DNA from 2 places in the Sinobaca sp. TMA16-18 genome. Region 2 is predicted to be linked to the other one. Evidence: predicted binding sites of a transcription regulator. Region 2 holds the regulator's gene; the other holds the start of a gene.
What was found. The regulator CtsR, encoded in region 2, represses protease genes until heat stress. The targets are predictions, from matches to a motif close to ATGGTCAATAAAGGTCAAACA.
Positions count from the first base shown of each region.

Region 1 (15,513 bases), on a different contig from region 2:
GCCTTGTGGAACTGGAAACGATTGTACCGATTACATCCAGACTGATCGTTAACCCGGTCAGCTATCGAATTAAAGACAAACAAATTGATGAAGTAGTGGAACGGCTCGCGAAAGTGGTAGAGGAGGAGTAATATGCAGATTCAGGAAATAGCCGGAAAGCCTCAGTTAAAGAGAGATGTGGAAACCGGAAACGAAAAGCAGCGTGAAGCGGTAGACGCGATTATTACACGCGTTCGTGAAGAGGGAGATAAAGCGCTCCGCGAACTGACCGAAATCTTTGACAATGTTGAAATAGACGAGCTTTTTGTTACAAAAGAAGAGATGGAGCAGGCGTATGAAGCCTTTGATCCGGAGCATCTGGCATCGCTGCGCCGCGCTATCGTCAACATCCGTGACTTCCATCAGCGCCAGGTGCAGCAGTCCTGGTTTGTCACAAAAGACGACGGAACGGTGCTTGGACAGAAGGTCACGCCGTTTGATTCTGCCGGCGTGTATGTACCGGGCGGAAAAGCGGCCTACCCATCGACGGTGATGATGAATGTAATCCCGGCCCAGACGGCAGGGGTAAGGCGTATTGTGATGGCCACTCCGCCGAACGAAGAGGGGGCAGTTTCTCCAACCGTTCTTGTCGTGGCAGCAGAGCTTGGCGTAGAAACAATCCTGAAAGCTGGAGGCGCCCAGGCTGTAGCCGCGCTTGCCTTTGGCACCGAGAGTGTGGAAGCCGTGGATAAAATTGTCGGTCCCGGCAATGTGTACGTAGCGCTTGCCAAACGCGCCGTGTATGGATGGGTCGATATCGATATGATCGCCGGACCGAGTGAGATTGTTGTACTCGCTGACGAAACAGCCCGCGCCGAGCTTGTCGCAGCCGATATGCTCTCCCAGGCTGAACACGATCAGATGGCCTCCTCCGTTCTCGTGACAACATCACGGGAACTTGCCGAACGAACGAAAGCAGAAATTGAAGAACAGCTTAAAGACCTTCCTAAAAAAGACATCGCCCAGGTTTCGATTAAAGACCACGGTGCGATTTATGTGGCTGATTCGATGGAGGAAGCCGTGCAGGCAGTAAATGATATTGCCCCGGAGCACCTGGAAATTATCACCGCTTTTCCATATGAAATCATGGGGAAAATCCGTCACGCAGGAGCTATTTTTCTCGGGCCTTACAGCCCGGAGCCGCTTGGCGACTATTTTGCAGGGCCGAACCATGTACTGCCGACAAACGGCACCGCCCGTTTTTCGAGTCCGCTCAGCGTGGATGATTTTGTGAAAAAATCAAGCGTTATTTCCTACAGCGAGCAGGCCTTTTTCAGAGATGCTGAAGACGTTACCGCTATTGCACGCATGGAAGGCCTGGAAGCGCACGCCCGGGCTGTGGATATACGTAAAAAGGGGGAGAAAGTCGAATGACGGAACGGAAAGCATCGATTACACGAAAAACAAATGAAACGAATATCACACTCGATTTTCAGGTGGACGGAACAGGAACGAGCCGGATCGAAACCGGCGTTCCTTTCATGACACATATGCTGGATCTGTTTACAAAGCACGGCCAGTTTGACCTGACCGTGGATGCAAAAGGCGACACCGACGTAGATGACCACCATACGACAGAAGATATCGGGATCTGTCTCGGCCACGTACTGAAAGACGCGCTCGGCGATAAAAAAGGCATCCGCCGCTACGGCAATGCCTTTGTACCGATGGATGAAGCGATGGCGCAGGTTGTTGTTGACCTGAGCAACCGGCCGCATCTGGAATTCCGCGGAGAATTTCCGGCTCAGAAGGTAGGAACGTTCGACGTGGAGCTTGTCCATGAATTTCTCTGGAAGTTCGCCCTGGAATCCAGAATGAACCTTCATGTAATTGTGCATTACGGATTTAATACGCATCATATGATAGAGGCTGTCTTTAAAGCATTGGCACGGGCGCTCGATGAAGCGACCCAGCTGGATGAACGCGTGAAAGGTGTACCTTCTACAAAAGGAATGCTGTAATAAACAATAGAGCCTGATTGATAGAAATAGACAAGGAGTGGACGTGCATGATTGGTATTATCGATTATGGAATGGGTAATCTTCACAGCGTAAGCAAGGCGCTTGAACGCCTGGACCAGCCTTACTTTATTTCCGAAGACCCCGAAGAGCTGAACAAAGCAGAAGGTCTGATCCTTCCAGGTGTCGGTTCGTTCAAAGATGCGATGACGCTGCTGAAAGAAAAAAACCAGGAAGACTTTATTAAAAAATGGGCGGCTGACGGCAATCCGCTGCTCGGCATCTGCCTTGGCATGCAGCTGCTGTTTGACGGCAGCGAAGAAAACGGCGATACTGCAGGCCTTGCCTTTCTTCCCGGCTATGCACGCCATTTTTCCAAGCGGAAAGACATGGATCCAGCTTTAAAGATTCCCCACATGGGATGGAATAAGCTCGAATTCCGACTGCCCGATCACGACGTGCTCCGGAATGTGGAAGAAGGCCATGTGTATTTCGTGCACTCCTATGTTATTGAGACAAAAGATGAGGACGTCCTGATCGCTGTTTGTGATTACGCAGGCGACGTGCCGGCTATCGTCGGACGCGGGCGCATTATCGGCACGCAGTTTCATCCGGAAAAAAGCAGTACAGTCGGCATGAGCATTCTTAAAAACTTCGTGACCGACGTAGCAAAGGGGCGGAACACGTATGAGTGATTTTGTATTATATCCGGCTATCGATATGAGAGACGGCAAATGTGTACGCCTTGTACAGGGCGATTACGATCAGGAAACGATTTACGGCGAATCGCCGGTAGATATGGCGCGCACGTTTGAGCAGTCCGGTGCCTCGTGGCTGCACATGGTGGACCTCGATGGCGCAAAGGCCAAAAAGCGGATCAATCATGAGCATGTGCTCCAGGCAGTGAAGCTGAGCATGCGTGTGCAGATCGGCGGCGGTATTCGTACAAAAGAAGATGTAGCCTACTACCTTGACCGTGGAGTCGACCGGGTTATTCTCGGAAGTGTAGCCATCAGCCACCCGGACTTTGCCAAAGAAATGCTTGCCGAATACGGAGAAAAAATTGCGATTGGCCTTGACGCAAAAGACGGCTATGTAGCGGTGAACGGCTGGCTCGAAACGTCTGAAATGACGGCGGTTAACGTTGGGAAAGAAATGGCCGCCCACGGAGCGAAAACGTTTATTTTCACGGACATTGCAAAAGACGGTATGCTATCCGGTCCGAACGTGGACGCCATAGCCGAGCTTGCCCGCGAAACCGGCCGGGAAGTGATTGCCTCCGGCGGTGTCAGCAGTATTGAAGATCTGCAGAAGCTCGCTTCGTACAAAGATAAAGGAATCAGCGGGGCTATTATTGGCAAAGCTGTCTACACAGGCCGGTTTACGATGAAAGATGCTTTAAGAAAGGTGGAGGGCTCATGCTGACCAAACGTATTATTCCGTGTCTGGATGTAAAAGAAGGAAGAGTAGTAAAAGGCATTCAATTCGTAGACCTCCGCGATGCCGGTGACCCCGTCGAACTGGCGGAGATATATGACGCCCAGGGAGCGGATGAGCTTGTTTTCCTTGATATTTCCGCATCGCATGAAGGACGTAAAACGATGGTGGAAGTAGTGGAGGAAGTCGCAGGGGCGCTCGCAATTCCGTTCACGGTCGGCGGGGGCATTCATACCCTCGAGGACATGCGCGCAATTCTACGGGCCGGAGCGGATAAAGTGTCAGTCAATACTGCCGCAGTCGATCGTCCAGAGCTGATCAACGAAGGCGCGGATCATTTTGGATCGCAGTGCATCGTGCTCGCCGTGGATGCCAAATACGAAGAAGCGCTCGGTTCCTGGCGTGTGTATACGCATGGCGGGAGAACACCGACAGACTGGGAAATTCAGGACTGGGTAAAAGAAGCCGTCCGCCGCGGAGCCGGGGAAATTCTCTTAACGAGCATGGATCAGGACGGAGCCAAAACCGGTTTTGATATTAAGCTTCTCCAAACGGTCAATGAAGTCGTAAACGTCCCGGTTATTGCGTCCGGCGGCGCCGGATTGAGCGAACACTTTGTAGGAGCATTTGAAGAAGGAAACGCGGATGCCGCGCTTGCCGCTTCGATTTTTCATTACAAAGAAACGTCCATTGAAGAAGTAAAAACATACTTACGAGAGAAAGGGGTCCGGGTACGATGAACAGCAACAACCTGACCTTTGATGAAAAAGGCTATATACCAGCGATCGTCCAGGATGCCGTGAGCAAAGAAGTTCTGACGCTCGCCTACATGAATGAAGAGTCTCTGCAGAAAACCATCGAAACGAAAGAAACCTGGTTTTACAGCCGTTCCCGCCAGGAACTGTGGCACAAGGGAGAAACGTCGGGCAACATTCAGAAAGTCGAAGACATCCGCTATGACTGCGATGCCGATTCTCTGGTTGTTCTCGTTCACCCGGCAGGTCCTGCCTGCCATACCGGCTCCTACAGCTGCTTTACCTCTTCTCTTCTCGGGGAACAGGTACCGGAGAAGCAGCCGGACCGTTTTGCGATCATTAATGAGCTCGAGCAGATTATAGCCGAGCGCGAAGCGGAAATGCCGGAAGGGGCGTATACGACGTATTTATTCACCGAAGGGGTGGATAAAATTTTGAAAAAAGTCGGAGAAGAGGCAAGCGAAGTTATTATTGCTTCCAAAAACCGCGATTCGGAAGAGTTAAAGTGGGAAACCGCCGATCTTCTTTATCATCTGCTTGTGCTGTTAAGAGAGCAGAAGCTTCCGCTTGATGACGTCCTGGACGTATTGGGCCAACGTCATAAAAAATAAGATTCTGCGCCCGCTGCCGAAAAGCAGCGGGCTTTTTTACGGGCGATTCCCGATAATAGCACTTTTCTTATCGTTTGAATAAATGATATACTACTCTTATTGCAATCGGGACCCCAATTGGAGGGAGAGAGTGAATGAAGTCATTAACAGAAAAAACCGGCAGAGTACTGCCGTTTCTGCAAAACGAAGAACATTACTTTAAACGCGGCATCCACGCTTTTCAAAAGCGAGAGCTGGATCGCGCGGTCAAATATTTGAAAAAAGCGATTGAAATGGATCCATCCCAGGGGGTGTTTCAATGCCAGCTGGCCGTCGTCTATTCAGACACCGGCGAGTACGAAGAGTCCAACCGCCTGCTCTGGCACGTGCTGGAAGACCTGGACAGCAGCCTGAGCGAATGCTATTTCTTTTTAGCCAATAATTATGTGTACCTTGGTTTATTTGATAAAGCGAAAGAAATGGCAGAAGCCTATCTGGCGATGCAGCCGGAGGGCGATTTTTCCAAAGACGCCCAGGATCTGCTGGATCTACTGCTCGAAGACGAAGAAGAAGAAAACAATCAGCAGGAAGAAGAGCTGATTATGAAATACGAAAAGTCGGAACGTTTAATGAAAACAAAGCAGTATGCGGAAGCAGATGAGCTTCTGGAAGAAATTATTGCCGACTACCCGGCCTATCTGCCGGCAAAATGCCAGCTTGCCCGGCTCCTGCACGAGCAGGACCGGACCGAAGAAGCGCTGGCGCTTGTAAAAGATATTGTTCAGGAGCATATGTACCTGCCGGCACTGTGCCAGCTCGCCGTACTTTATGCGGAAATGGGCAGGGAAACCGAAGCAAAACAGACAGCAGAACTGCTGCAGAACATTATTCCGCTTGATAAATCGCACCTTTTTTACTCGGCTTCTACGTTATGCCGGCTCGGGTATTACGAAGAATCCCGCCTGCTTTTTGAACGCTACATCAAACGGCATGCGCCGACCCAGGAAGGGTTCCATTTACTTTTCGGAGCATCGGCGTATCAGTCCGGAAGAGCAGTTCAGGCTGAAAAGCAGTGGAAGCAGAGCGTAAACAAAGACAACCAGACGGCCGCCGCCCTGTTGGCACATTGGCGTGGAGACAGTCTTTCCCGGGAAACCGTTCAGTCTGCAGTAAAAGAGCATTACAAGCTGTAAGCAGATTAGTGGACGCCGGTTGGAAAAACTCATACGATGAAACAGAACGATACAACATTCCGATAACAACGAGCAAACAATAAAAAAGGAACCAACCAAAAGGAGGACTTACGCGTGAGTGAAGAAAGAATTTATGATGTAATTATTGCCGGGGCAGGCCCGGCGGGAATGACAGCAGCAGTGTATACTTCTCGTGCAGAGCTTGACACACTTATGCTGGAGCGCGGGATCCCCGGCGGACAGATGGCCAACACCGAAGACGTCGAAAACTATCCCGGCTTTGAGCATATTCTTGGTCCCGACCTGTCCAATAAAATGTTTGAACATGCAAAGAAGTTCGGCGCAGAATATGCGTACGGCGATGTAAAAGAAATTATTGAAGGAAAAGAATATAAAACCGTTATTGCGGGAAATAAAGAATATAAAGCAAGAGCAGTTATTGTAACAACGGGCGCTGAGTACAAAAACCTGGGCGTTCCCGGTGAAAAAGAACTCGGCGGGCGCGGCGTATCCTACTGTGCCGTCTGTGACGGAGCGTTTTTCCGTAAAAAAGAAATTGTCGTAGTAGGCGGAGGAGATTCGGCTGTCGAAGAAGCGGTGTACCTTACCCGTTTTGCCGATAAAGTAACGGTTATCCACCGCCGCGATGAACTGCGCGCCCAGAAAATTCTTCAGCAGCGTGCTTTTGTTAACGATAAGATTGACTTTAAATGGAGCCACGTTGTAAAAGAAATCAACGGAGAAAATAATAAAGTATCAAGCGTGACGCTGACGGACCTGAAATCGGGCGAGGACTATGATTTCCCGACGGAAGGTGTATTCGTCTATGTCGGCATGCTGCCGCTTAACAATGCCGTAAAAAATCTCGGCATTACGAACGAAGAAGGCTATATTGTAACCAACGAAGAAATGGAAACGAAGATTCCCGGTATTTTTGCAGCTGGCGATCTTCGTGAAAAAACCCTGCGCCAGATCGTCACGGCCACAGGAGACGGCTCTCTTGCTGCCCAGACGGCTCAAAAGTATGTAGAAGAACTGAAAAACGCCGTCCAGGCATAATAAGGAAGATAATGTAAAAATATTTTAACCTTACTGTAATAGAGATGCAATAAATAGAGGGTATTGCATGAATAACACCACCCCCTTATTTTATTTTTAAGCACAGGCCGCTGAGCCTGTGCTTTTTTTTACAATAAAGCAGTCGGAATTGGGACCCGTTCTCTCTTTAGAAATGGTGATTTTCTATTTGTGGGAAAAGAAAAGGAATAGTATACTTAAGAATAGGCAATGTGAGGTGATGAGCATGCAGCGGATAACAAATTGTGTTATTCATGATGATAATGGAAAGATACTTATGCTTCAAAAGCCCAGCCGTTTGTGGTGGGTCGCTCCCGGAGGGAAAATGGAACCGGAGGAATCCGTTCAGACTTCCACGGTCAGGGAAATAAAAGAAGAAACAAATATATTAGTGAAAAATCCAAACATACGAGGGATTTATACGATGGTGATTAAAGACCAGGGGAAAACCATTTCGGAGTGGATGCTGTTTGCTTTTGAAGCATCGGAATGGGAAGGAACCGCCTGGGAATATTCACCGGAAGGCCTGCTGGAGTGGATCGATAAAAGCAGTGTGAGCGAATTGGATATGAATCCCGGTGATTATCATATTCTGCAGCATACGCTTTTTGGAAAAGGCGTGATGTACGGAACATTTTATTTTACACCGGATAATGAACTTATCTCTTACCAGTTACATGGGGGAGAACTGAATGAATCTGGAAATGAGAGAGGATGAAGATGCCGTGGGAAACCGTGAAAATGATTTAGATGTAGTTATCATTACGGGAATGTCAGGTGCGGGAAAGACGGTAGCTGTGCAAAGCTTTGAGGATTTAGGCTATTACTGTGTCGATAATCTTCCTCCTGCTATTATTCCAACCTTTATCGAACTGGTGGAATCCTCAGAAGGAAAAGTAAAGAAAATTGCGCTCGTTATTGACCTGCGCGGCAGAGAGTTTTTTGAACATTTATTTGAAACAGTGGATCATTTGTCTGCCAAGCAGAATCTGAATCTTCATATTCTCTATCTGGATGCAAAAGATAATGTCCTCGTGCAGCGCTATAAAGAAACAAGACGCTCCCATCCTCTTGCTGCAGAAGAAGCCCCGCTAGAAGGGATTCAGCAGGAGCGGAATATGCTCGCGGAGCTCAAAGGCCGATCGGCTCAGGTGATTGATACGAGTGAAATGAAGCCCAAACAGCTGCGGGAACGAATTATTCAGTACATTTCCGGGACGGCGAAAGATGTATTTTCTGTTAATATGATGTCTTTTGGGTTTAAATACGGTCTTCCGATCGACGCTGATCTTGTGTTTGATGTAAGATTTCTGCCAAACCCTCATTACGTAGAACTGCTGCAGCCGAAAACCGGCCTGCAGGAGGAAGTGTCTTCCTACGTTCTGAAATGGTCGGAAACACAGGAATTTTTAACAAAATTAATTGATCTTCTTGACTATATGCTGCCTCAGTACAAGAAAGAAGGAAAAAGCCAGCTCATTATTGCGATTGGATGCACCGGCGGAAAACACCGGTCTGTTACATTGGCTGAATACCTTTCTGCGCACTTTTCTTCCTCGTATGCTTTGTCTACGACGCACCGTGATATTGAAAAAGCAAAAGGCCTGCTTGTATGAAACGGTCTAACATTGTCGTCTTAGGCGGAGGGACAGGTCTGTCTGTATTACTGAGGGGATTGAAAACCTTTCCGGTCGATATCACAGCCATTGTTACCGTGGCAGATGACGGAGGAAGCTCCGGCCGTCTGCGGAAAGAAATGAACATTCCTCCGCCCGGGGACGTGCGAAATGTCCTTGTCGCCCTGGCAGAGGTGGAGCCTATGATTGAGCAGCTCTTTCAGCATCGGTTTACAACCGGTGAAGGACTGGTCGGGCATTCTCTCGGCAACCTGCTGCTTGCAGGCATGACTTCCATTACAGGTGATTTTGCCAAAGGAATCAGCGAGTTAAGCACCGTATTAAATGTACGCGGAAAAGTACTGCCTTCCTCAAACCAGAGCGTTGTGCTTCATGCAAAAATGATGGATGGAACAACGGTGGAGGGAGAATCAACCATTCCACGGGCTGAGAAGCAGATCCGTCACGTCTTTCTGCGTCCGGAAGGAATTAAAGCGCTTCCAGAAAGCATAAAGGCAATCGAAGAAGCCGATTTAATTGTGCTGGGACCGGGAAGCTTATACACTAGTATTTTGCCGAATCTTTTAGTACCGGGTATTATTGAAGCAATTCAGGATTCCAAAGCAAGAAAAGTATATATCTGCAACGTGATGACGCAAAAAGGAGAAACAGATAACTTCTCCGCATCAGATCACGTACAGGCTATTTTTAATCATACCCATGAGCAGTTCATTGAAACAGTCCTGGTGAACAATGGAGTGATTCCAGATGAGCTCATTGAAAAATATCAAAAAGAGGACGCCTATCCGGTTCCGTATGATGAAGAAAAAATGAGGGCCTTCGGCTGCCGTGTGGTAGAAGACGAATTCATCCGTTACGACGGGATGGTTCTGCGCCATAATGCAGTCAAAGTCGCTCAATCTCTTCTTATGGAGCTGTAGGCGAAGTAGAAAGAGGCGGTGAAAAGCCTATGTCGTCATTTGCAGCAATGACTAAAAAAGAATTAACACAGCTGGAACTAAGAGATTGCTGTGTGAAGGCAGAACTTGCTGCGCTTATTCGGATGAATGGAACGATGACATTTGGAAACGGCCTGCTGACGCTTGACGTTTCTACGGAAAATGCGGCGATTGCCAGGCGCATTTATACGTTGATCAAAAAAGGATTCAACGATATGCAGCTCGAAGTACTCGTTCGAAAGAAAATGCGCTTAAAGAAAAATAACGTTTATATTGTACGGATCAAAGAAAACACCCAGCAGTTTCTGGCGGATCTTCATATTATGGAAGAAAACTACCGGTTTGTCCGGTCTATATCTCCGGATATGATCAAGAAATCCTGCTGCAAACGGGCTTACCTGCGCGGGGCTTTTCTGGCCGGAGGATCGATCAATCATCCGGATACGTCTTCGTATCACCTGGAAATATTCTCAAATTACGAGGAGCACAATTATTCCCTCCGTCAGCTTTTTAAAGAGTTTCACATTCCTTCCAAAAGCCTGGAGCGGAAAAAAGGCTATATTCTATACGTGAAAGAAAGCGAGAAAATAACCGAATTTCTCAGTGTTATCGGTGCCCATCAGGCCCTCCTGTATTTTGAGGACGTCCGGATTATGAAAGATATGCGCAACTCCGTGAACCGTTTGGTGAACTGCGAAACAGCCAACCTCAATAAAACAGTAGGAGCGGCTCTTCGTCAGGTGGAAAATATCCGTCTGATTCAACGGGAAATCGGCCTTGAAAACCTTCCGCATAAAATCAGGGAAATTGCAGAGCTGAGAGTGGAGCACCAGGATGTTACGCTGAAAGAACTGGGCGAAATGGCCTCAGGCGGACCGGTCAGCAAATCAGGTGTGAACCACAGGCTTCGAAAAATTGATGAATTAGCTGAAAAAATCCGAAACGGGGAAACGGTTTCATAGTATAATAGAAGGCATAACTGGCAGCTGGAGGAGATAGACATGGTAGAAGAGAACGTAGAGGTTCAGTTGAAAACAGGTCTTCAGGCAAGGCCGGCGGCTTTGTTTGTACAGGAAGCCAACCGATTTCATTCGGATATTTCCATTGAAAAGGATGGAAAGGTCGTTAACGCCAAAAGCATCATGGGGATTATGAGTCTTGCCGTTCGAAACGGCGCCTCTATAAAGATAATGATCAATGGCAACGATGAAGCAGAAGCCATGAAGGCACTGGTGGACTATGTAAAGAAAGAATAAAGAGCTCTCTCCTCAAAAAAGGAGAGGGTTTTTTAAGGGAAAAAAAGCAAAAACGTGTATATTTTATACAAAAGCTTGTATAGGCGACGTTTGCTGCAGGCCATGCCTGGTTCATTCTTTGTATTTCTAAGCAGTCTTTCTTAAAGAAACGGCGGCACATATAGATGAGCTAATGAAACGGTTTCACCAAAAATCTAAAAAAACCCTCTCTCCATAAGCTGGAGAGAGGGTTTTTTGGATTATTTTTCGTAAACGGTGTCAATCAGGCCGTATTCTTTTGCTTCTTGTGCTGTCATGAAGTTATCACGGTCTGTGTCGCGCTGAATGACTTCAAGCGGCTGACCGGAACGATCTGCTAATATCTGGTTCAGCTTCTCGCGCATTTGAATAATGCGGCGGGCGTGAATTTCGATATCAGAAGCCTGACCCTGTGTGCCGCCGAGCGGCTGGTGAATCATTACTTCACTGTTTGGAAGAGCAAAACGCTTGCCCGGCTCACCGGCTGCAAGAAGAAATGCTCCCATAGAAGCTGCCATACCAACGCAGATAGTAGAAACTTTAGGCTGGATATACTGCATCGTATCGTAAATAGCCATACCTGCAGTGATAGAGCCGCCTGGGCTGTTAATGTAAATAGAAATATCCTTTTCCGGATCTTCTGCTGCCAAAAACAGCAGCTGGGCTACGATGGAGTTGGACACGTTATCGTCAATTCCAGAACCGAGCATAATGATGCGGTCTTTTAAAAGGCGGGAATAAATATCATATGCTCTTTCCCCGCGGCTTGTTTGTTCAATTACTGTTGGAATTAAGTTCATGTCTTATTTCCTCCTATTATATAAAATGTGTAAATACTGACTCCATAACAGGAAACAGCTGGGCTTCCTGTATTGTTGAGAATAGTTATATCATACTCGAATGGTCAATGTTGGTCAAATAAAAAGCGCTTATTTTTTATCTTTTTATTTTCCAGAGCCAATTCGCTTCTCTTACTATAACAAGAGTAAAGAGAACCTTTCAATCTTCAAAAGCGAAAATAAAAGAATAAGCAGTGCAGAGTGCCTAATAGAGAGTATAACCTATTTTCTGCCTCTTAAAACTATGGAAGATTATATGCCACAGGATAGTTTGGCTTCATGTACGTTTGCTACACTTAGTATGAAGGCCTAATTACATATAGACGATCATTTCACCTATGATATAATAAACGGTAGAAAGCGCTTACAAGAAAGAGGGGTCATTTTATATGAATTTAGAAATGGGATTGTTTCAAAAACAGACGATGAACCTCGTGATGACGCAGGAACTTCGCCAGGCCATTTCATTGCTTCAGCTCTCAACTCAAGAGCTTTCTGATTACATATCGGAGCAGGCTCTCGAGAATCCTCTTATAGAAACAGAAGAACCAGTTCTGGAAGAAAAGGAAACACCTATATACGACAGTCCAGTGATGTGGACGGATGATTATGGAGACGGATATGAAGCCTATGAGGGAAGGAACGAATCCTACCTGGATAGAATCCTGGCCTACGAAGAAGGGCTGGCTGACCATTTATACAGCCAGATCCGCTTTATGGATACAGCAGACCAGAACAGGGAGCTGCTGTTGTATCTGGCCGACAATGTGGATACAAACGGCTACCTGCAGGGAAGCTGGGAAGAAGCGGGCCGTTTCTACAGCATTACAGAAGAAGAATATGAGCAGGGTATCCAAATGCTGCAAAAGCTGGAGCCTGCAGGTGTTGGAGCAAGAAATCTCCAGGAATGCCTGCTTCTGCAGTTAAAAAGAAATCATGCATCTGATCTGCTTGTGATTGAAGTGGTGGAACATCACCTCGAAGACCTGGCAGCAAGAAGATGGAAGCAGATCGCAAAGGCGCTGCATATTTCCGTAGAGGACGTGCAGGGCATTTACGACGCGATTCAGCAGTTGACCCCGCATCCCTGCGCCTGCATTGGAAAAAGTGAATCCGCAGCGATTACGCCGGATGTGTATGTAGAAAAGAAACATGGAGCTTTTACTGTAGTGCTCAACAACGAAAGCCTGCCGAAAATAAGACTCAACAAACAATACCGGCACCTGCTTGAAAGCGGGGAAAAGGGAGAGGCGGGAGAATATGCCCGCAAAAAGTACAAGCAGCTTGTCTGGCTGTTAAAAAGCATTGACCAGCGGCAGACGTCGCTCCGCAAAATCACCGAAGCTATTCTCCGCTTTCAGGAACCGTTTTTTGAGAACGGTCCGTCCGGCATGAAACCGCTGACGCTCAGAGAGATTGCTGAAGAGGCGGAAGTGCATGAATCGACCGTATCACGGACGACTACAAACAAATACGTGCAGACGCCGCATGGATTGTTTGAACTAAAACATTTCTTTTCTGCAGGAATGAACAATGCAGAAGGAGAGCAGACGTCCACCAATGTCATTAAAGAAATAATGAATAAAATGGTGGAGAAGGAAAATAAAATCCGGCCGCTGTCCGACCAGAAGATAGCCGAGCTCATAAAGGAAGAACACGGTATTGCGATCTCCCGGCGCGCTATTGCGAAGTACCGCGGGGAGCTGCAGATTGCACCGTCTTCCAAAAGAAAACGATATGCCTGATGTTTTAAAAATGAAGGGACGGGAATAAGCAGGATATAGCTTAAACCGTCCTTTCTTTTTTATTGCTAAGTTATTTTATTCTTGGTATAATGAATTTATCAGAAGATTGAACCATCGCTTAGGGAAATCCCTAGGTATTATCTTTTGATAAAGTGGGACTTAAAATGTCTATATGGGACAAAAAGTGTCCCTGAGAGAAAACAGGTGAACCCTGAATGAGAGAACTACTCGAATGGCAGAAAAAACTGCAGCCCGACATTTTAGAAATTATGGGGAAACGCTATCGGATTCTTCAGTACCTTCGGCTGATGCAGCCGGTCGGCAGAAGAACACTTGCTGTCAGCCTGGATCTTTCTGAAAGAGTACTGCGGACCGAAGTGACATTCTTAAAGAACCAGGGATTGATTACGATCCATCCGTCCGGCATGACTCTCTCTGATGAAGGAGAAAAGCTTCTGGAGGGGATGGAAGCGGCGATGAAAATTGCTTTCGGACTTGAAGATCTGGAAAAGCAGGTAGCAGAAGTGCTGAACGTCGAGAAAGTTATTGTTGTTTCCGGAGACAGCGACGAATACAGCTGGGTAAAGAAAGAACTGGGACGTGCCTGCGTACAGCAGATGAAAAAACAGATAGTCCCCGGTGATATCATTGCCGTGGCCGGCGGCACTACGCTTGCAGCCGTGGCCGATATGGTCAGCCCATCTGAAAAGTGGAAAGACGCGGTTTTTGTACCGGCAAGAGGCGGACTTGGCGAAAAGGTGGAAATTCAGTCGAACACGATCAGTTCGACAATGGCTACCAAAGCCCGGGCGGCCTACAGGCTTCTGCACGTACCGGACCAGCTGAGCAGTGAAACAAGAGCTTCGCTGAGTCTGGAACCGGGCATTAAAGAACTGCTGGCTCTTATCCGTAAAGCAAAAATTGTGATTCACGGCATCGGCGAAGCTGAAATTATGGCGGACCGGCGTGAAACGAGCGACAGTGCCGTACAGCAGATTAAAGAAAAAGCGGCTGTCGGGGAAGCATTCGGCTATTATTTTGACCGTGAAGGACATATTGTTCATAAAGAGAGAACGATCGGCCTTCAGCTCAATGATCTGAATGAAGCGCAGACGATTATCACCGTCGCCGGAGGAAGCTCCAAAGCAGAAGCTATTTCTGCTTATATGAAATACCGTCCCAGCAATCTGCTCATAACAGATGAAGGGGCGGCGAAGGCAATTTTAAATCGATGACAGCTGATTTTTATAATCAGTTTTTCATATATAGTATTGATTAACGTGCACCATAATAAGAGGAGGAAATTAAACATGGCTACAAAGATTGGTATTAATGGATTTGGAAGAATTGGACGCGCAGTATTCCGTGCTTCTCTTGAAAATAACAACGTAGAAATCGTAAGCATTAACGACCTTACAGACGCTAATATGCTTGCTCACCTTTTAAAATATGACACAGTACACGGCAACCTAAAGCAGAGTGTATCTGTAAACGGCGACAACCTTGTTGTTGACGGCAAAGAAATCCGCATCACAGCTGAAAAAGATCCGGCACAGATTCCATGGGGACAAGCTGGAGTAGAAATCGTTGTAGAAGCAACTGGACGTTTCGCAGACGGCGAGAGCGCCGGCAAACACCTTGAAGGCGGAGCAAAGAAAGTTATTATCTCTGCACCTGGTAAAAACGTTGATGCAACATTTGTTATGGGTGTTAACGAAAACACGTATGACCCTTCGAAGCACAACGTTATGTCCAACGCATCCTGCACAACAAACTGCCTTGCGCCGTTTGCTAAAGTGCTTAACGACAAGTTCGGCATCAAGCGCGGCCTCATGAACACTGTTCACTCTTACACGAATGATCAGCAGATTCTTGACCTTCCGCACAGTGACTATCGTCGTGCACGTGCAGCTGCTGAAAACATCATTCCAACATCAACTGGAGCTGCAAAAGCAGTAGCCCTTGTTCTTCCAGAACTTGACGGCAAGCTTAACGGCGCTGCAATGCGTGTGCCTACTCCAAACGTATCTC
Region 1 is NZ_JCAKFM010000009.1:71,692-87,204, forward strand. It holds gene hisG (ATP phosphoribosyltransferase) at 1-131, shown strand, start outside; gene hisD (histidinol dehydrogenase) at 133-1,413, shown strand; gene hisB (imidazoleglycerol-phosphate dehydratase HisB) at 1,410-2,000, shown strand; gene hisH (imidazole glycerol phosphate synthase subunit HisH) at 2,048-2,692, shown strand; gene hisA (1-(5-phosphoribosyl)-5-[(5-phosphoribosylamino)methylideneamino]imidazole-4-carboxamide isomerase) at 2,685-3,422, shown strand; gene hisF (imidazole glycerol phosphate synthase subunit HisF) at 3,416-4,174, shown strand; gene hisIE (bifunctional phosphoribosyl-AMP cyclohydrolase/phosphoribosyl-ATP diphosphatase HisIE) at 4,171-4,800, shown strand; gene AC5W14_RS14665 (tetratricopeptide repeat protein) at 4,935-5,972, shown strand; gene trxB (thioredoxin-disulfide reductase) at 6,087-7,031, shown strand; gene AC5W14_RS14675 (NUDIX domain-containing protein) at 7,276-7,767, shown strand; gene rapZ (RNase adapter RapZ) at 7,742-8,665, shown strand; gene AC5W14_RS14685 (gluconeogenesis factor YvcK family protein) at 8,662-9,606, shown strand; gene whiA (DNA-binding protein WhiA) at 9,636-10,586, shown strand; gene AC5W14_RS14695 (HPr family phosphocarrier protein) at 10,626-10,880, shown strand; gene clpP (ATP-dependent Clp endopeptidase proteolytic subunit ClpP) at 11,120-11,698, opposite strand; gene rpoN (RNA polymerase factor sigma-54) at 12,127-13,482, shown strand; gene AC5W14_RS14710 (sugar-binding transcriptional regulator) at 13,698-14,717, shown strand; gene gap (type I glyceraldehyde-3-phosphate dehydrogenase) at 14,793-15,513, shown strand, end outside.
Region 1: clpP (ATP-dependent Clp endopeptidase proteolytic subunit ClpP) is a predicted target of CtsR. The motif match lies at 11,799-11,819, and genes of this name have one in related genera.

Region 2 (15,513 bases):
TCATTGTTTTGCACATGCACAGCAGAGAACGGGGGACTTAGTATGGAGTCTATCTTCAATTATGATCTGGTTGTTATCTTTATCCGGCTTTTGGCAGCCGCCGCTTTAGCTGGTGTAATTGGAATAGAGCGAGAGATAAAGCGTCATCCCGCGGGCTTTCGAACGCATATGCTGGTGGGAACCGGTGCGTGCCTTGTTATGATTATGGCTCTGTTCGGCTTTCAGGATTATCTTCGTGTAAATGAAGATGTTGTCGCGTATGATCCGTCCAGGCTTGCGTCTTATGTGATTAGTGGGGTAGGTTTTTTGGGAGCTGGAACGATTATTGTACAGGGCGCCTCTATTAAGGGACTGACAACCGCTGCCTCCATTTGGGTGGTTGCGGCTATTGGTCTTGCAGCCGGTGCTGGTATGTACATTCCAGCCGCTTTTGCTACGCTGATCGTACTGCTCAGTCTTCTTTTATTAAATAAAGTGGACCGTATGTTTCGGCCATTTTCCGCATCGAATTCTATTACAGTCACTATGTATAAATATGCAGGTTCGTTGGGTGATATTATTCAAGCCCTTGAAAAGCAAAAAGTAGCGGTGACAAAAGTAAAAGAGCAAAAAATTGACGAGGGGAAATCGACGAGAATCTTTACCCTTCATGTAGAAGTCCCTCGTTCTGTAAAGCAGGCTGACCTATATGAGGCGCTCTATTCTCAGAGTGGAACGGTGGAAGTCGAAGTTACAATGACTATAACTTGAAATAGCTATGTATTTGTATTATATTAAAGTCAAAGATAGTCAAGGTCAATACCTTGTTATTGTTACGCGTTAGACCCTATAACGGCAGCGGACAGGAGGGTAAACCAGTGAAGAATATATCAGATATTATTGAGCACTACCTTAAACAAACGTTGACACAGAGCGAGAAAGATTTAATTGAAATAAAAAGAAGTGAACTGGCCAAGCAGTTTGAGTGCGTGCCTTCACAGATTAATTATGTTATTAGTACTCGTTTTACAATTGAAAAAGGATATGTTGTGGAGAGTAAACGAGGCGGCGGCGGGTATATCCGTATTATCCGTATTAAAGTAGATGACCATGTAGAATTGGTCGATCAGATTGTTGAACTGATTGGAAGCAAGGTGGATCAAGTATCTGCTGAAAGTATTTTAATGAGACTATTTGAAGAGGAAGCTATTTCCAAAAGAGAGGCTAATATTATGCTTTCTGCCGTAGACCGCACGGTACTTGCCTTAAAAGATCCGGAAGAAAGAGATTTTCTTAGAGCCCATTTATTAAAAGCCATGCTTCAAAGCCTTCGATATCGATAAGCTTACTACAGAAAGGAGGGCTCAGCCATGCTTTGTCAGGAATGCCAGCAGAGACAAGCCAGCCTTCATTTTACTAAAATAGTAAATGGTCAGAAAACAGAAGTTCATTTATGTGAAGAGTGCGCCCGGGAAAAAGGAGAAACAATTCATGGAACGAACAGCTATTCAATCCACGATCTGCTTTCTGGTATTTTAAAATTTGATAAACCATTAAAAAACGATAATTCAGCTCCCTACACTAAAGCCCCAAAGCCGCTGGTGTGTGATAACTGCGGCTTGTCTTATGAGCGGTTTGTAAAAACCGGGCGTTTCGGCTGCACGAACTGTTACGAAGCTTTTGAAGCAAAGCTGGATCCGATTTTTAAGAAAGTACACAGCGGAAACCTCCGCCACCACGGAAAAATACCTAAACGGTCCGGAGCTCAAATGCAGGTCCAGCGTGAAATCGATGAAGAGCGTCAAAAACTGAAAGACCTGGTGGCAAAAGAAGAATTTGAAAAAGCCGCCTCGATTCGCGACCACATTAAAGAGCTTGAACGGCAGATGAAACCGAAAGGAGAGGAAAGCTGATGTCTCTGGAACGGTTCATATCAAATGCGCTGAGCCCGTGGATGAAAGAAGAGAGCGGAGCAGAGAAGGATATTGTATTAAGTACAAGAATTCGGTTTGCCAGAAATCTTAATGATTATCCATTTCCTATTATTTCTTCCGAGCACTCGGCAGAAACGCTGAGAGGTTTTGTTTCCAAAGAACTAACCGAAAGCAGGGAAAGCTTTGCAGGCAGCCTGGAGCTGTTGAATATGGAAGAGCTTTCTAAAAATGAAAAAAAGATGCTGGTGGAAAAGCATCTAATCAGTCCTCATCTTGCAGAGCGCAGTACAGCTGGAGCGGTTCTTTTAAATGAAAAAGAATCGGTCAGCTTAATGGTGAATGAAGAAGACCACTTAAGAATACAGTGTTTGTTTCCAGGGTTTCAACCAGAAGAAGGCCTGCGCTTTGCCAATGAACTCGACGACTGGGTGGAAAGCAAAGTCACGTATGCGTTTGATGAAAAACGAGGCTTCCTGACGAGCTGCCCGACGAATGTCGGCACAGGGATGAGAGCATCGGTGATGATGCATCTGCCCGCGCTTGTGATGACGAAAGCTTTGAACCGGTTCCTGCCGGCTATTAACCAGCTTGGTTTTGTAGTCCGGGGTATTTACGGGGAAGGAAGCGAAGCGCTTGGAAACCTTTTTCAGATTTCCAACCAAACGACCCTCGGAAAATCAGAAGAAGACATTGTCGAGGATCTCCAGGGAATCGTACTCCAAATTATTGAACAGGAATACGAAGCAAGGCGTTCGGTTCTTAAGACGTCCCGTATTCAAATAGAAGACCGTATTTTCCGATCGTATGGAATATTATCAAACAGCCGGATTATAGAGACAAAAGAAGCCGCAAAACGCTTATCTGATGTGAAACTTGGTATTGACCTTGATTTAATAAACGATATAAAGGGTAATATTCTAAATGAGCTGATGATTCTTATGCAGCCTGGATTTCTGCAGCAATATGCGGATCGTCCACTCGAAGCTAAAGAGCGGGACGTGAGGCGGGCTTCTTTAATCAGGGAACGTATGAAAATAGAACCGCGTTAACCGGGTTCAGCTATTCTTCCTGCGTTTTTAATTCAAATAGAAGATTTATTTTTATATATTAGGTACAATCAACTAAAGAACTTAACTAACCTACGGAGGTGCATGGATATATGATGTTCGGACGATTTACAGAAAGGGCACAGAAAGTACTAGCCCTCGCGCAAGAAGAAGCCATTCGCCTTGGCCATAATAATATTGGCACAGAGCATATTTTACTGGGTTTGATTCGGGAAGGTGAAGGTATTGCCGCCAAAGCCCTTCAGGCTCTTAATCTGGGAACAGATCAAATACAAAAAGAAGTAGAAGCCTTAATTGGTTCAAGCCAGGAAGGTTCTAAAACCATTCATTACACGCCGCGTGCTAAAAAAGTTATTGAGCTGTCTATGGATGAGGCAAGAAAGCTTGGTCATTCCTATGTAGGGACAGAGCACATCCTGCTTGGATTAATCCGCGAAGGCGAAGGAGTAGCAGCCAGGGTCTTAAATAATCTTGGCGTCAGCCTTAATAAAGCCCGTCAGCAGGTGCTTCAGCTTCTTGGAAGCAATGACGGCTCAGGGAACCAGCAGCAGCCATCAGGCACCGGCGCATCCAATGCAAGCACGCCGACGCTTGACAGCCTCGCACGTGATCTTACAGCTGTAGCCAAAGAAGAAGGACTGGATCCGGTTATCGGCAGAAGCAAAGAAATTGAACGTGTTATTCAGGTATTGAGCCGGCGTACAAAAAACAACCCGGTCCTTATTGGGGAGCCGGGTGTTGGTAAGACAGCCATTGCAGAGGGTCTCGCCCAGTCTATTATTGCTAACGAAGTACCGGAAATTCTCCGCAACAAGCGGGTTATGACTCTGGATATGGGTACCGTTGTAGCTGGAACTAAATATAGAGGGGAATTTGAAGATCGTCTTAAAAAAGTAATGGAAGAAATCCGTCAGTCACAGAATGTTATTTTGTTCATTGACGAGCTGCACACTTTAATTGGTGCCGGTGGAGCGGAAGGTGCTATTGATGCATCGAACATCTTAAAGCCTTCTCTTGCACGTGGAGAACTGCAGTGTATCGGTGCAACCACTTTAGATGAATATAGAAAGTATATTGAAAAAGATGCGGCACTTGAACGTCGTTTCCAGCCTATTCAAGTAAATGAGCCGACTACAGACGAGTCCGTTCAGATCCTTGCCGGACTGCGCGACCGTTACGAAGCTCATCACCGCGTAAAAATCACCGATGATGCGATTGCAGAAGCTGTAAAGCTGTCTGACCGCTATATTCCGGATCGCTTCCTGCCGGACAAAGCGATCGACCTGATTGATGAAGCAGCTTCAAGAGTGAGGCTTCGCTCCTATACAGCTCCTCCAAACCTTAAAGAGCTGGAGCAGAACCTTGAAGAAACAAGAAAAGAAAAAGATGCGGCTGTCCAGAGCCAGGAGTTCGAAAAGGCAGCATCTCTTCGTGACAGCGAACAGCGCCTGCGTGAAGAAGTAGAAGACATGAAAAACAAATGGAAAGAAAAGCAGGGCCAGGAAAACACGGAAGTAACGACAGAAGATATTGCACAAATCGTTGCAAGCTGGACTGGTATTCCTGTTTCAAAAGTGGCAGAAGAAGAAACCGACCGCCTCTTAAGAATGGAAGAAATCCTCCACGGCCGTGTCATTGGCCAGGATGAAGCAGTAAAAGCTGTTTCCAAAGCGGTCAGAAGAGCAAGAGCCGGACTGAAAGATCCGAAACGCCCAATTGGTTCCTTTATTTTCCTTGGCCCTACCGGTGTTGGTAAAACTGAACTGGCCCGTGCCGTTTCTGAAACACTGTTCGGCGACGAGGAATCCGTTATTCGGATAGACATGTCCGAGTACATGGAACGCCACTCCACTTCACGTTTGGTCGGTTCTCCTCCAGGCTATGTAGGATATGAAGACGGCGGACAGCTTACAGAGAAAGTACGCCGCAATCCATACTCTGTTATCCTGCTGGATGAAATTGAGAAAGCCCACCCTGAAGTATTTAATATTCTGCTGCAGGTGCTTGAAGATGGTTTTCTTACCGATTCCAAGGGCCGCAGAGTCGATTTTAGAAACACGGCTATTATCATGACATCAAACGTCGGTGCGAGCATGCTGAAGAAGAACAAGTACGTTGGTTTTACTACGCACACAGATGAAAACAAAGATTATAATAATATGCGTGATAAGGTTATGGGAGAATTAAAAAATACATTCCGCCCGGAATTCTTAAACCGTATTGATGAAATTATTGTGTTCCACAGCCTGGAAAAAGAGCACATTGAAAAAATTATTGTCCTCATGGCTGCTGAACTGAAAAAGCGTGTTGCTGAACAAGGCATTGTTTTTGATCTTACTCAAAGCGCTCAGCAGAAAATTGCAGACGAAGGGTACGATCCGGAGTACGGAGCAAGACCACTGCGCCGCTCGCTTCAAAAGAACGTTGAAGACCGCCTCTCAGAGGAGCTTCTGCGTGGAACGATTGAAAAAGGAAGCACCGTTGTTATTGACGTACAAGACGGAGAATTCATCGTGGATACAAAATCAGGAGCGAAAGCATAAAACAGTTTTCCTGGAACAACTGTCCGGAAGTGCGTGTTCGCACTACGGACAGTTTTTTTCATCACAAAGCATGCTTAAGGTTATAAAAACGTACACCTAAGAGAACGGGAGAGTATATATGGCCAAAACAAAAACAAAATTCGTCTGTCAGGAATGTGGATACGAAACGACCAAATGGATGGGACGCTGTCCTTCTTGCAATCAGTGGAATACGCTCGTGGAAGAAATGGAGACTCCTTCTGCCGGCAAGGGAGAGCGTCGGTCATTTAATGAAAACAATAACCAGCAGCCTCAATCCATTACCAAAATAGCAGGAGATCAGGAGCCTCGTATTAAAACGTCCATGGAAGAATTAAACCGGGTGCTTGGAGGCGGAATTGTTCCAGGCTCGCTTGTGCTGGTAGGGGGAGATCCGGGTATTGGTAAATCGACCCTGCTGCTGCAGGTTTCTGCCATTTTGGCAGCCAGGCAGAAAAAAGTACTGTACATTTCAGGGGAAGAATCGATCAAACAGACAAAGCTCCGGGCTGACAGGCTTCACGTGACGTCAGATACGCTGTACGTATACGCGGAGACCGACATGGATTATATCGAAAAAGCGATAGATAATATCAAACCGGATCTGGTTATTATTGATTCCATTCAAACGGTTCATCAGCCGGCCGTCACCTCGGCGCCGGGGAGTGTGGCCCAGGTCAGAGAATCAACTTCTGCCTTTATGAGAATTGCCAAAAGCCGTAATATTGCAATATTTATTGTCGGACACGTTACAAAACAAGGTTCCATTGCCGGACCAAAGCTGCTTGAACACATGGTGGATTCAGTGTTGTATTTTGAAGGAGAACGGCATCATACGTTTCGGATTCTCCGGGCCGTAAAAAATAGATTTGGCTCTACAAATGAGATTGGTATTTTTGAAATGAAAGAAGCCGGGCTGGAAGAAGTGAAAAATCCGTCGGAGATTTTCCTGGAAGAACGCACGAATGGGATGGCAGGATCTGTCGTTGTTGCTTCGTTGGAAGGCACCCGGCCGATTCTAGTGGAAATGCAGGCTTTGATCGCGCCGTCGAGTTTTGCTTACCCAAGGCGTACCGCAACAGGCGTGGATCAGAATCGTATTGCTCTCTTAATGGCGGTGCTTGAAAAACGCCTCGGCATGCTGCTTCAAAATCAGGATGCATATATAAATGTTGCCGGCGGAGTAAAGCTGGACGAACCCGCAGTTGATCTCGGAATTGCGGTCAGCATTGCGTCGAGTTTTCGAAATCACGCTACGTATCCGGGAGATATTGTTATCGGCGAAATTGGCTTAACGGGTGAAATTCGTCGGGTATCGAGAATTGAAGAAAGAGTGCGGGAAGCCGCTAAGCTTGGTTTCACGAGAGCTATTATCCCCAAAAAAAATATGGACGGCTGGACGCCTCCTGCTAAAATAAAAGTCATAGGTGTCACGACATTAGAAGAAGCACTGGATACAGCCATATCCAGGTAATGTCTGCAGAAAAGGAAGAAACAGATCATGGAGGTCATAGAAATGGAAGAAAGCCGTCATACATTTATGAGAGAGGTGCTGCGCTATATTGCTCCAGGGACTGAATTAAGGCGTGGTATAGACAATGTGCTTAGAGCCAACACAGGAGGGCTTATAGTTTTAGGATATACAGATCAGCTGAAAGAAATGGTAGATGGCGGCTTTTACATTAACTGCGCGTTTTCCCCTGCGTATTTATATGAGCTTTCCAAAATGGACGGCGCGATTATTTTAACAGCGGACGGTGCTAAAATTTTATATGCCAATACTCAGCTTGTTCCCAATAATGATATCCCTTCGAGTGAAACCGGTATCCGCCACCGGACAGCCCAGCGTGTGGCAAAGCAGACCGGCAGCCTGGTCGTTTCCGTATCGCAGAGACGAAGGGTTATTACTCTTTATAAAGGGGAACACCGCTATTCCCTGCGCGAAATGGAAATGATTTTAACAAAAGCCAACCAGGGCATTCAAACCCTTGATAAATACAAATCGGCTTTGGATCAAAGCATCATTAATCTCGGGGCACTGGAATTTGAAGAAACTGTTTCGTTTCAGGATATCGCCCAGGTGCTCCACCGGGCAGAACTTGTGTTGCGCATTAAAGAGGAAATTCTTAATTATGTGCTCGAACTAGGTACGGAAGGTCGTCTGATTACAATGCAGCTTGATGAACTGCTGGCCGGTATGGAACAGGAAACAAATGACCTTATCAAAGATTATGTTAGAGATCCCCATACCAGTCCGGAAGCGGTATTAAAAGGACTTTCCAAATTGAACCGAAACGAACTGCTCAACGATAACGTAATAATGAGAGTACTAGGACACCCAGAGGCAGCTACTATACAAGATCAGTCGATATCCCCGCGCGGCTATCGCATTTTAAATAAAATTAAGCGCCTTCCTCCATATATTATTGAAAATGTCGTGCAGGGATATGGAAGCCTCTCGCTGATTACCGAATCAACCATTGAGGAACTGGACGAAATTGAAGGAATTGGAAGTGCCAGGGCGAAGAAGATTAAAGAGGGCCTGCAGCAGATCCAGGAACAGTTATTTTTAGAAAGACATGTATAAACTAGTAGTAAAACAAAGAAATTAGGGTATTTATTCTAATAAGGAGGTGGATGGCACGGTGTTACGACTTATTGTACAGCTTTTTTTGATTTTGGCTGGGGCTACGCTGGGATTTATTTTTATTCCTGATATTATATTTTTATTTAATCTTACATCGATTCCTACGTGGCTGGCCAGCCCGTATATTGGTGGTATAGTAGGGGCGGTTATTTTCTTTGGAGCTACTTTTTGGCTTGCGGACTACATTGTAAAATGGATGAAGCGGCTGGAAGAAGCTATCTTACGTGCGCCTATTACAGATGTTTTATTTGGAACACTTGGGCTGGTTTTTGGCTTATTTATTGCGTTTTTGGTTACGATTCAGCTGAACACCCTTCAGATTCCTGTAGTAAATTCGGTACTGCCTGGATTTATCAGCTTTTTTCTCGGGTATTTCGGCTTTCAGCTTGGATTTAAGAAAAAAGATGAGCTGATGGGTCTTTTTACTTCCACCCGTAACGCAGAGAAGGATAAAGAAAAACCGGAAGTTGCTGCTGGCTGGGGAAGCAAAGACAAAATTCTCGACACAAGCGTTATTATTGATGGACGAATTGCTGATATCTGCCAGACCGGATTTATTGAAGGGAAAATGGTTATTCCGGAATTTGTGCTCGAAGAGCTGCAGCATATTGCCGATTCTTCGGACGTGTTAAAGCGTAATCGCGGAAGACGCGGTCTTGATATTTTAAACCGCATCCAAAAAGAGCTTGATAATGAAGTGGAAATTTTCGAAGGAGACTTCGAGGACATACAGGAAGTCGACAGCAAGCTCGTGAAGCTGGCTAAAGTAAGAGAAGGCATCGTTGTGACAAATGATTTTAATTTAAATAAAGTCTGCGACCTGCAGGGCGTGGCGGTGCTCAATATTAATGATTTGGCCAACGCTGTAAAACCGGTGCTTCTGCCGGGCGAGGAATTAGCTGTGCAGGTGATTAAAGATGGAAAAGAACATAATCAAGGCGTGGCCTATTTAGACGATGGAACGATGATTGTCGTCGAAGGCGGGCGGGACTATATTGGAAAAACGCTGCAGGTGCTCGTAACCAGCGTGCTTCAAACGAGTGCCGGCCGGATGATTTTTGCAAAACCTAAATTAATAGAAAAAGCGTTATAACGCCCTTTCCTGCCATGCAGCCGCTGCGGCCGCCGGGCAGGATTTTTTTATACAGGCAGATAAACATACACTCCGTTCGGGCAGAGAGCATAGAGGACGGAGAAGATACACCATTGCTTTCCTGCCGCTAACAAGTGTATTATAATATGGGACTTTACGTAATGATAAAAGCATGTAATTGGAGAGGTTTTATGAAGTATGCGGTAGTAATTCCGGCAGCGGGACAAGGAAAACGAATGGGAGCAGGCCATAATAAGCAATTTTTGATGCTGGAGGACCGACCTCTTATTATTCACACGGTTTCTGTTTTTGAAAAGGATCCGAACTGTGTCAGAATAATTGTTGTAGCTAATCCATCAGAAATTACTGATATGCGCGTGTTATTTGAAAAATGGAACATAAAAAAAGTTACCGATGTGATTGCAGGGGGAAAAGAAAGACAGGACAGCGTCTACGAAGGACTCAAAGTGTTAAAAGATGAAGGCATTGTTCTCGTCCATGACGGGGCCCGTCCGTTCATTGAGGCTTCCCGCCTGAAAGACCTTGTCCAAAAAGCTTCGGAAACCGGTGCTGCCGTTTTAGGTGTACGCATGAAAGATACGGTCAAGCGTGCAGCGAACGGCCTGGTCATTGAAACGATTGACCGCAGCAGCCTCTGGGCTGTCCAGACGCCACAGGCTTTTCACCTTCCTATCGTACTGGAAGCCTACCGGAGAGCAGAGGAGCAGAAGATTGTTGGCACCGACGACACCAGCCTCGTAGAAAAAATGGGGCATCCGGTTCATATCGTGGAAGGGGGCTATGATAATATCAAGCTCACGACACCAGAAGATATGATCACGGCAATCGGCATTTTACAGAAAAGACGAGGGGAATAATACATGAGAATTGGACACGGATTTGATGTACACCAGCTGGATGCGTCTCGTCCACTTATTATAGGGGGCGTAACCGTTCCGCACAGCAAAGGGCTGATCGGGCACTCCGACGCGGACGTGCTGCTTCATGCGGTAACGGATGCTATATTGGGCGCGATTGGAGAAGGAGATATTGGTAAACACTTTCCCGACACCGATCAGGCGTTTAAAGATGCTGATTCTGCCGTACTGCTTGAAAAAGTGATGGAAACCGTCACAGAGCGCGGGTATCAGATTGGAAACATAGATGGCACGATATTAGCTGAAAAACCTAAAATGGCTCCTCATATTCAAAGCATGCGGGAACGGATTGCCCAAATTACAAAAGCAGACGTGTCCCAGGTGAATGTGAAAGCAACTACAACGGAAAAGCTTGGATTTACAGGCAGAGAAGAAGGCATTGCAGCCCATGCGGTAGTGTTGTTAAAAGAACAAGCGTAATAAGAGAGGGGATCATGGCATGAGCAGGGAAGTAAGAGTAAGATTTGCACCAAGCCCTACAGGACATCTTCATATCGGCGGAGCACGTTCGGCTTTATTTAATTATCTATATGCAAAAAGCCAGGGCGGGAAGTTTGTTATTCGGATTGAAGATACCGACCAGGCCCGCAATGTAGAAGATGCTACGGAAAAGTTAATGGAGAGCATGAAATGGCTCGGCATCGAGTGGGATGAAAGTATGGATATCGGCGGCCCGCACGAGCCCTACCGCTCCATGGAACGTTTGGATACGTATGAGAAGCACCTTCAGCAGCTGCTTGACGAAGGAAAAGCATACTATGACTATATGACAGAAGCAGATCTGGAAAAAGAAAGAGAAGCCCAGCTGGCTAAAGGAGAAGCTCCTAAATACAGCGGACGCGACCGCGACTTGACACCGGAACAGCAGAAAGCTTATGAGGACCAGGGCTTAAAGCCGGTTGTCCGTTTTAAAGTACCGCAGGGACGAAACGTAGTAGTAGAAGATGCCGTACGGGGAAATGTAACATTTGAAACGGATGGTATCGGTGATTTTGTTATAGCCAGACGGGACAGAATTCCCACCTACAACTTTGCTGTAGTCATTGATGACTATTTAATGGAAATCAGCCATGTGATCCGGGGAGAAGAGCACTTATCCAATGCTCCGCGCCAGGCATTATTATTTGAAGCTTTCGGCTGGGAAAAGCCGACGTTTGCTCACGCGTCTTTAATCTTAAATCCGGACCGCCAGAAAATGAGCAAGCGGGATGAATCAATCATTCAGTTTGTCGAGCAGTACAAAGATCTGGGATACCTCCCGGAAGCACTGGTAAACTTCCTCGCGCTTCTTGGCTGGTCGCCGGTAGGAGAAGAAGAATTGTTTGACCTGAAGGAACTTGAGAAGCAGTTCACGCTCGACCGTGTTTCCAAGGCGCCTGCCGTTTTTGATAAAGATAAGCTGGCATGGATGAACAATCAGTACGTGAAGAAAGCCGACGTAGATCGGCTGACTGTTCTGGCCCTCCCTCATCTGCAAAAAGCGGGCCGGGTATCGGAAAATCCTTCAAAAGAAGAATACGAATGGATTACGCAGCTCGTTGCTTTATATCAGGAGCAGATGCATTACGCAGCAGAACTGGTTGAGCTGACGGACTTGTTTTTTAAAGAAGAAATTTCGTATAATGAAGAAGCACAGACAGTGCTTAGTGGAGAAGCGGTGCCGGAAGTGCTGAAGCAGTTCTCTGAAGAACTTGAGGCGCTGGACACATTTGAGCCGCAGGAAATCAAAACTGCTATCAAAGCAACGCAGAAAGCAACAGGCCAAAAAGGTAAAAATTTATTTATGCCGATACGCATAGCAGTCACAGGCCAGGCCCACGGACCGGATCTGCCGAATACTATTGCACTGCTCGGAAAAGAAACCGTGCAGAAACGCTTGGAACAGGCGGTTCACGTATCGTAATTTTATAAGTAGAGCATAGATGGGAAAAAGTATGAAACGCTTTTCTATACAGAGAAAACCACACAGGCTGAGAGTGGTTTTGGAAAAAGTTTCTGAACATGCCTCCCGGAGCCTTCTGTTGAATAAAGTAGGCAGAAGCGGCAGCGATGCCGTTATGACATCATGAAGAAGAGCCGAAAACAGTGCTCTTAAAACAGAGTGGAACCACGCGAGAGCGTCTCTGTGCCGAGGGCACAGAGACGCTCTTTTTCATTAGTGGTGCAGCGCAAGAGGAAGGGAGACAGATTAGTATGTGGAGAACGTTTAAAAATGATATTGATGTTGTGTTCGATCAAGACCCGGCTGCAAGAGGCAGAATTGAAGTAGTGCTGACGTATTCCGGCGTCCATGCTATTTGGTTTCACCGAATCGCTCATTGGATGTGGAAGCGCAAGCTGTATTTTCTCGCCCGGCTGCTTTCCCAGTTCAGCCGTTTTATTACAGGAATTGAAATCCATCCGGGGGCAGTTATCGGTCAGCGTTTATTTATTGACCACGGAATGGGTGTAGTGATAGGTGAAACATGCGAAATCGGGGACAATGTGACAATTTATCAGGGAGTGACACTCGGTGGAACGGGAAAAGAAAAAGGAAAACGACATCCCACCATTGAAGATCATGTGTTAATCGCCACTGGAGCAAAAATTCTCGGTTCTATGACCATTGGCCAGCATTCCCGTATCGGTGCAGGGTCCGTTGTCTTAAAAGAAGTGCCGGCCAATTCCACCGTAGTAGGAATACCCGGCCGGGTCGTCGTACAAAATGGAATTAAAGTAGAGCAGGATGGACTTGATCATAGTAACCTTCCGGACCCGGTGGCTGACCGATTTAAAGAATTGGAACAGGAACTGACACAGCTGAAAAAAGAACTAGAAGCATATACGCAGACGGAAACGGTCCGTTCATCACAGGGGAGAGAAAGATAATGGCAATCCATTTATATAATACGCTGTCACGAAAAAAAGAAAAATTTGTTCCGCTCGAGGGGAACACAGTCAAAATGTATGTATGCGGCCCTACTGTATACAACTATATTCATATAGGCAATGCCCGGCCGGCTATTGTGTTTGATATGATCCGTCAGTATTTAACGTATTCCGGCTACGAAGTCCAGTATATGTCTAATTTTACGGATGTAGATGACAAAATTATTCGGGCAGCTAAAGAGCTGGGAGAAGAGGTTCCGGCGCTGGCAGAGAAATTTATTGAAGCGTATCATGAAGATACCGCAGCATTAGGGGTGAAAAAGGCAGATCTTCATCCGAGAGTGATGGACACAATGCCCGAAATCATTACGTTTATTGCCTTGCTGATTGAAAAAGGCTATGCCTACGAATCGCAGGGAGATGTATACTTTCATACACGTTCCTTTAAGAATTACGGCCAGCTTTCGACCCAGTCGATTGAAGACCTGCAGGCGGGAGCCCGTATTGAAGTAGGCGATAAAAAGAAAGATCCACTGGATTTTGCGCTGTGGAAAGCGGCAAAGCCTGATGAGATTTCCTGGAAAAGCCCATGGGGAGAAGGACGTCCCGGCTGGCATATTGAGTGTTCTGCCATGGTAAAGAAATACCTCGGGGATACGATTGATATTCATGCCGGAGGCCAGGATCTTTCTTTCCCCCACCATGAAAATGAACTGGCACAGTCGGAGGCATTGAATGAAAAAAAGATGGCCAACTACTGGATGCACAACGGCTATATTCAGATTGACAACGAAAAAATGTCCAAGTCCCTGGGCAACTTCATTCTGGTTCATGACTTAGTTAAGCACCACAAGCCGGAAGTGATCCGCTTTTTTATTCTGCAGTCTCATTACCGGAGCCCGCTTAATTTCAGTGAATCGCTGCTGGAAAGTGCAAAAAGCGGATTGGAGCGGATTCAGACTACGGTGCGCAACTTAAAGCACCGGATGAAAGAGAGCGCGGATCTGGGAGAAGCAAAGCCGTGGCTTGCGCTGGCTGCAGAAAAGAAGCAGGCTTTTCTTAAAGAGATGGATGATGATTTTAACACAGCCAATGCAGTGAGCGTTCTTTTTGACTTGGCGAAAGCGGCTAATCAGTATCTGCAGGAACCGCATTCTTCCAAGCTGGCTCTTGAAACGTTTATTTCCACCATTACTGAATTAGGAAAGATCCTGAGCGTGCCGATGGAAGCTGAAGAGCAGCTGTTGGATGAAGACATTGAACAATTAATAGAGGAAAGAACAACAGCCAGAAAATCCAAAGATTTCGCAAGAGCGGATGAGATACGGGATCAGTTGAAAAACATGGGGATTATACTGGAAGACACACCTCAGGGTATCCGTTGGAAAAGGGAGTAGGGCTATGCTGGAAACGTTACGCAAAAAAATAGATGCAAAGCAGCTCAATGCCCTCGCTCTTGCTTATATGGGCGATGCTGTTCTGGATTTGTACATTCGTCAGTATTTAATTGCCGAGGGGAAAGTGCGGCCGCACCGTCTTCATTCTCAGGCAGTTTCCTACGTCTCAGCCAACTCCCAGGCAAAAGTAATCCAGGAACTGTGGGACAACGAACAGCTGAGTGAGGAAGAAGACCGGATTTCAAAAAGAGGGAGAAACGCCAAATCGGGAAGTGTTCCTAAAAATGTTGACGTCTCTATCTACAAAAAGAGTACGGCATTTGAGGCGCTTCTCGGCTATTTGTATTTTCAGAATCAAACAGAACGAATGGAAGAAATTATTGCATTTGCTATTGAAATGTCAACAGCAGGTGGAGAGGCGGATAAATAATGGAAGAGTGGATTTCCGGAAAAAATGCAGTGCTGGAAGCTTTAAAAGCCGGCAGGGATATTAATAAAATATGGCTGGCCGAAGGGACGGGAAAAGCCCAGACCCTTGCTGTACAGGAAGCGGCAAAAGAAAAAGGCGTGCTCGTGCAAAGTGCCCCAAGAAAAAAGCTGGATGATCTCAGTGGAAATCAAAAGCATCAGGGAATAGTGGCCTCCGTAGCGGCCTACAGCTATGCAGAAATGGAAGATTTGTTTGCAAAAGCAGATAAAGCCGGAGAAGATCCGTTTTTTCTTATCCTTGATGAGATCGAAGACCCGCATAACTTAGGGTCTATTCTGAGGACAGCGGATGCTGCCGGCGTGCACGGGGTGATTATTCCAAAAAGACGGTCGGTCAGCCTCACTCAGACGGTAGCGAAAACATCAACCGGCGCGATTGAACATATCCCCGTAGCGAGAGTAACCAATCTGGTTCGAACGATGAAGGACTTAAAAGACAGAGGTGTATGGATAGCAGGGACCGATGCTTCAGCAAAAGAAGATTACCGGCAGATGCAGGCAGATATGCCGCTTGCTCTTGTGATCGGCAGTGAAGGAAAA
Region 2 is NZ_JCAKFM010000013.1:44,913-60,425, reverse strand. It holds gene AC5W14_RS16405 (MgtC/SapB family protein) at 43-750, shown strand; gene AC5W14_RS16400 (CtsR family transcriptional regulator) at 858-1,322, shown strand; gene mcsA (protein-arginine kinase activator protein McsA) at 1,350-1,892, shown strand; gene mcsB (protein-arginine kinase McsB) at 1,892-2,962, shown strand; gene clpC (ATP-dependent protease ATP-binding subunit ClpC) at 3,073-5,523, shown strand; gene radA (DNA repair protein RadA) at 5,642-7,015, shown strand; gene disA (DNA integrity scanning diadenylate cyclase DisA) at 7,043-8,128, shown strand; gene AC5W14_RS16370 (PIN/TRAM domain-containing protein) at 8,187-9,281, shown strand; gene ispD (2-C-methyl-D-erythritol 4-phosphate cytidylyltransferase) at 9,473-10,159, shown strand; gene ispF (2-C-methyl-D-erythritol 2,4-cyclodiphosphate synthase) at 10,163-10,639, shown strand; gene gltX (glutamate--tRNA ligase) at 10,659-12,122, shown strand; T-box leader at 12,130-12,347, shown strand; gene cysE (serine O-acetyltransferase) at 12,413-13,087, shown strand; gene cysS (cysteine--tRNA ligase) at 13,087-14,484, shown strand; gene AC5W14_RS16340 (Mini-ribonuclease 3) at 14,489-14,914, shown strand; gene rlmB (23S rRNA (guanosine(2251)-2'-O)-methyltransferase RlmB) at 14,914-15,513, shown strand, end outside.